DNA from 2 places in the Veillonella absiana genome. Region 2 is predicted to be linked to the other one. Evidence: a T-box and tRNA genes for the amino acid it is inferred to sense, from the RefSeq annotation. Region 2 holds a T-box; the other holds one or more tRNA genes.
What was found. A T-box is a leader RNA that pairs with one kind of tRNA and senses whether it is charged. The one in region 2 lies ahead of thrS (threonine--tRNA ligase), so its partner is inferred to be a tRNA-Thr.
Positions count from the first base shown of each region.

Region 1: it has a tRNA-Thr gene. The T-box ahead of thrS (threonine--tRNA ligase) is inferred to sense a tRNA for this amino acid. The anticodon was not compared.

Region 1 covers NZ_JAWJZB010000009.1:90,232-93,347, forward strand. Annotated here, with positions in the region: gene tuf (elongation factor Tu) at 1-959, opposite strand, end outside; tRNA gene RVY80_RS08420 (tRNA-Met) at 1,254-1,330, opposite strand; tRNA gene RVY80_RS08425 (tRNA-Thr) at 1,338-1,413, opposite strand; tRNA gene RVY80_RS08430 (tRNA-Met) at 1,443-1,518, opposite strand; tRNA gene RVY80_RS08435 (tRNA-Tyr) at 1,525-1,609, opposite strand; tRNA gene RVY80_RS08440 (tRNA-Thr) at 1,618-1,693, opposite strand; gene RVY80_RS08445 (undecaprenyl-diphosphate phosphatase) at 2,058-2,852, opposite strand; gene brxF (BREX-3 system P-loop-containing protein BrxF) at 3,027-3,116, opposite strand, start outside.
Region 2 covers NZ_JAWJZB010000003.1:24,527-27,642, forward strand. Annotated here, with positions in the region: gene RVY80_RS02820 (peptidase U32 family protein) at 1-824, shown strand, start outside; gene RVY80_RS02825 (DUF4911 domain-containing protein) at 1,032-1,292, shown strand; T-box leader at 1,373-1,626, shown strand; gene thrS (threonine--tRNA ligase) at 1,754-3,116, shown strand, end outside.

The DNA.
Region 1 (3,116 bases), on a different contig from region 2:
CGGCCACCTTCTTCTTTAGTCAAAACGTAAACTTCTGCTTTGAATTTTGTGTGTGGGTGAATGGAACCTGGTTTAGCCAATACTTGACCACGTTCGATGTCTTTACGTTCAACACCACGAAGCAATGCACCAACGTTGTCACCTGCTACTGCAGAATCCAAAGTTTTGCGGAACATTTCAAGGCCCGTTACTACATAAGATTTGGATTCTTCTGCAAGACCTACTACTTCGATTGTATCGCCAACGTTTACTTCACCACGTTCAACACGGCCAGTTGCTACTGTACCACGACCAGTGATTGTGAATACGTCTTCCACAGGCATCAAGAATTGTTTGTCAGTGTCACGAACTGGAGTTGGAATGTAGGAGTCAACAGCAGCCATCAATTCGTCGATTTTAGCTACGTATTGAGCGTCGCCTTCCAAAGCTTTCAAAGCGGAACCAACAACGATTGGCACGTCATCGCCAGGGAATTCGTAGGAGGAAAGAAGTTCACGAACTTCCATTTCTACTAATTCGATCAATTCTTCGTCGTCAACCATATCAGCTTTGTTCAAGAATACTACGATTGCAGGAACGCCTACTTGGCGAGCAAGCAAGATATGTTCGCGAGTTTGAGGCATAGGGCCGTCAGCTGCGGATACTACCAAGATAGCGCCGTCCATTTGAGCAGCACCAGTGATCATGTTTTTAACATAGTCAGCATGGCCTGGGCAGTCAACGTGTGCATAGTGACGAGTGTCTGTTTCATATTCAACGTGTGAAGTGTTGATTGTGATACCGCGTTCACGTTCTTCAGGAGCTTTATCAATGTTTGTATAATCTTGGAATTCAGCTTGACCTTTTTCAGCCAATACTTTTGTGATTGCTGCAGTTAATGTAGTTTTACCATGGTCAACGTGACCGATAGTACCAATGTTAACATGTGGTTTAGTACGTTCGAATTTTGCTTTTGCCATTTTAAGTAAATAGCCTCCTTCATGAAAACAAAAATACTTTTATATACACCATTATAATATAAAACAAAACTTTTATATACACCATTATAATATAAAACAAAAGAGAATAAAAATATTTATGGAAAAAATATTTTTATTCTCTGCTAGTTTTACAAGGTCTATACAATTCATAGAAAATAACTATATATAATACCCTATATATAATTATACATTCTACTATAAATAGTAAGCGCTAAGTAACGAGATAGAGCCTCTACCACAAATAAAAAGATCCTCCCTAAATAGGAAGGTATATGGTGGCGGCACACGGATTTGAACCGCGGACACACCGGGTATGAACCGATTGCTCTAGCCAACTGAGCTATGCCGCCATGTTTATGGAGCTAGTGACCGGGATTGAACCGGTGACCTTATCCTTACCAAGGATACGCTCTGCCGACTGAGCTACACCAGCGCGTTCAGGACACTAACTATGTTTACTTATGGTTGCGGGGACAGGACTTGAACCTGCGACCTTCGGGTTATGAGCCCGACGAGCTACCAACTGCTCCACCCCGCTATGAAATGGTGGAGGGAGAAGGATTCGAACCTTCGAAGTCGAAGACGGCAGATTTACAGTCTGCTCCCTTTGGCCGCTCGGGAATCCCTCCAAATAAAATGGAGCTGGCGATAGGAATTGAACCCACAACCTGCTGATTACAAGTCAGCTGCTCTACCAATTGAGCTACGCCAGCATCTTACGACAAAATGTATTATAACATTTGTCATTTACACTGTCAACACTTTTTTGAAATATTTTTTCGAGCCCGAGTAAACTCACTTATACATATCTCATGCGCCTTAGTGCTTATTAAATATATCATGAAATAAATATCCATGCAAGCTTTTTGTAAAATTTTTTCTATATTTTTTTCAAGTTCTTTCTTAGAACCTTCTTCTAAAGCAGAAAAAACCTATTCGTAACCTCTTTACCTATTACAAATCCGAAAATAATGCTGAGGCAACACAGTATGCTGTACACCCCAACATTTATTATAGAACAACAAAAAAATAACAGCCCACCAATCTCCTAACAGGATAGATGGGCTATTATACTATTTACATATAAAAATACCACGCTGCAATAACGGCCACTACAAATCGATAGTATGCAAAGGAGGCCAAAGATGATTTATTTAAGAACTTCAAGAACCACACAATGGACGCATAAGCCACTACAAAAGCTGTAACAAATCCAATGGCAAACATCACAAGATCATCCATACTAAGATCTGATGCTACTTTCAAGAAATCATAGGTACAAGCAATCAACATGATTGGCACCGCCATGATGAATGAAAAATCTGCCGCTGCCTTGCGACTCACACCAAGGATTAAACCACCGGCGATGGTAGAACCTGAACGGGAGAACCCTGGCCATAAGGACAACACTTGAAATAAACCGATTTTGAAACATTGCCAAATCGTTAATTCATCTACATCATCAATGAGTACTCGTTTATTGATTTTCTCTGCAAAGAGCATAAATAAACCACCTACGATGAGACCGATGATAACAGTGGCAGGGCCAAACAAATATGTTTTAATATAGGAATGCAACAAAAATCCAATCGCCATTGCTGGTAACATACCAGCTACAACATGTGCAACAGACGTTCCCTTGGGTTTTGCCCAATTCTCGCGTTTTAGCATGGCATGGAACTTATCTTTATAGAAGAAATATACTGCTAAAATAGCACCTAACTGAATGAATACTTCAAATACGCTAGCACGAGTACCTTCAAAGTTAAAGTAATTCCCTACAATAATCATATGCCCCGTACTAGAGACAGGTAGAAATTCTGTGGCCCCTTCAACGATACCAAGTATAAGGGCTATAAGATTCTGATCCATACAAACTCCTAATTAATCTATGTATAAGTGTAAATATGTCCTCCGTCATTGGCGGGGGACATATTTATTATATATCAAAACAATCTCTATGAATATATGAAATCGACGCAAATTCTAGAAACTATGAAATATACATCCCTCATAGTATATCTAAAAATATCGCCTACCATACAACTAATCAATTACGATAACATGTTTTGGATTTTGAATTGTTACTTCTGCAAATTTAGGATTATTATTGTGTTCTAAAAATAATTGATCTCC
Region 2 (3,116 bases):
TAGCGGCTCGTGAAGTATCTATTAAAGATCTTAAGGAAATGAAAGATAAAGTAGATATTGAAATCGAATCTTTCGTACATGGTGCTATGTGTATCGCTTACTCTGGTCGTTGTCTTATGAGTAACTATATGACTGGTACTCGCGATGCGAACCGTGGTCAATGTTCCCAATCTTGCCGTTGGAAATACTCAATCGTTGAATCTAACCGCCCTGGTGAATACTACCCAATCGAAGAAGATGATAAAGGTACGTATATCTTTAACTCTAAGGATTTATGCCTATTAGGCCATATTCCTGATCTTTACGAAGCAGGTATCGACAGCCTTAAAATCGAAGGACGTATGAAGAGCGTTCACTATGTAGCAACAGTGGCGAAAGTATACCGCGAAGCGATCGACAAATACCTTGAAGAAGGTGAAAACTGGTACGTTCGTCCTGAATGGATTGCAGAATTAGAAAAAATCTCCCACCGTCCATATACAGAAGGCTTCTCCGTTGGTAAAGCTAACGAAACAGCTCAAAACTATGGTAAATCCAGTAACACACAAACTCATGACTTCATTGGTTTGGTAGAAGGTTATAATGTTGAAGGCGGTTATGCTGAATTAGAACAACGTAATAACTTTAAGGTAGGCGATAAGGTAGAATTCTGCCAACCTAAAGGTCCAAACGTTGAACACGTTATCACCAAAATGACCGATGTAGATGGCAATGAAATCGACGTGGCCCCACATGCACAAATGAAAGTTCATTTGTACATCGATACACCTCTAGAACCATTCTCCATGATGCGCCGCGAGTGTAAGGTGAAAGAAGAAGCGTAAGAAATATAATAGACTTAAGTGTCATATGAAATCCGATTAGGTTTTCAAGATGTATGTACTTTAGCATTTCAATGTAAATAAAGTCATCGTATGATGTCCGTATGGTATCAATTTTGATATAATACAGATAGATTACGATGACTTTTTTTGTGAACAAACTTAGGATGGACTATGCTACCAATTAATGATAAACCTAAAACAAATTTAATGGCGGAACCAGTAGAATTAATGAAACGCGTAGATGGTGCGGATGCACCTATGACTGGAGAGGAATCCTACGTATATTTCAAAATCAATCCTAGCGATACGAATTATATTAATCGAATTCTTGAGGGCTATGAGTATGTGGGTGTTATGACGACATTAGATAACACTGGCCGTAGTATGGTGCGGTGTACGCCGGATACGAGAGAATTGGCTATTGAGATACTAACGAGTTTAGGCGATAAAGTTTATTTTGAAAAATAGATATAATAATTTCGCACAATATAATTTTATGTAGAAGTCTATACTTGCATTCAAAAACCTAGTGTGCTACAATAGCTATGTTAAAAGTTATGCAAAGGACATGATGCATAGTTCCCTATGTCTCAGAGAGAGGTTGCTGGTGGAAATACCTCACATATAGCTATTCATTACCCCCTTTAAACTGGTCTGTCGAACCTAAGTAGGCACTCCCGGCTAAGAACCGTTAGAATCTAAGAGTGAATTATGCACTAATGTATTACCTTGACATACAATGAGGTAAAATGGTTGTGTAATTAACTAGGGTGGAACCGCGAATATGATCTTCGTCCCTTGTAGAGGGAATAGAAGGTCTTTTTTTATTGCCGAAAACAAAACTTTCATAGGCAATGCATAGATTAGAATTAAAGTTAATAGAAAACCCCGTGTCCCGCCGGTGGCTTTCACAATGGAGGAAAAGAACAATGGCAGATGTAAAAATCATTTTACCTGATGGTAGCGCTAAGGAATACGCAGCTGGCACTACTCTAGGTGAAGCAGTAAAACAATTATCTAATAGTTTGGCTAAAAAAGTATTGGCGGCAGAAGTTAACGGCGAATTGACTGATTTGCGCGAAGAATTAGTGGACGGTAGCACAGTTAGTTTCTTGACATTTGAACAAGACGGCGGTAAACACACATTGCGCCATACTGCATCTCATATCATGGCACAAGCGATTAAACGTTTATGGCCAGAAGCAAAATTAGCAATCGGTCCTGCTATCGACAAAGGTTTCTACTATGACATCGATATGGAACACGTGTTGGTGCCAGAAGATTTGCCTAAAATCGAAAAAGAAATGATCCGCATTGTTAAAGAAAACTTGCCAATCGAAAAGAACGTAATGCCTCGTCAAGAAGCAATCGAATTCTTCAAAAATTTAAACGAAGATTACAAAGTGGAATTAATCCAAGATTTGCCTGAGGATGCTATCATCTCTTGCTACAAACAAGGTGATTTCATCGATTTATGTGTAGGCCCTCATGCAGCGTCTACTGGTAAAGTAAAAGCCTTCAAATTGCAAAGCATTGCTGGTGCGTACTGGCGTGGCGATGAAAAAAATAAAATGTTGCAACGTATTTACGGTACTGCCTTCGAGAAAAAAGAAGAGCTTGAAGCATATCTTCAATTATTGGAAGAAGCAGCTAAACGCGATCACCGTAAATTGGGCAAAGAACTTGGCCTATTCGTATTGAAAGAAGAAGGTCCTGGTTTCCCATTCTTCCTTCCAAAAGGTATGGCACTTCGCAACGAATTAGAAACATTCTGGCGCGAATTGCACCATGAATTCGAATACGTGGAAATCCGCACACCAGTTATCTTGAACCGTCAATTGTGGGAAACTTCTGGTCATTGGGATCACTACCGCGAAAACATGTACACAGTACAAATCGATAACGAAGATTACGCAATCAAACCAATGAACTGCCCAGGCGGTATCTTGGTATACCAAAACGAAATGCATTCCTACCGAGACTTGCCAATCCGCATGGCGGAACTTGGTTTAGTTCACCGTCACGAATTGTCCGGCGCGTTGCACGGCTTGTTCCGCGTACGTAGCTTCACTCAAGATGATGCGCATGTATTCATGACTCCTGAACAAATTAAGCCTGAGTTGATGAAAGTTATCGAATTGTTCGACCGCACTTACAGTCAATTCGGTTTGAAATACCATGTGGAATTGAGTACAAAACCAGAAGGCGCTTTGGGCGATGACCACATTTGGGAATTGGCTACAGACGCACTTCGTGACGCTATCGAAGCAAAAGGTATCCCTTACGTTGTAA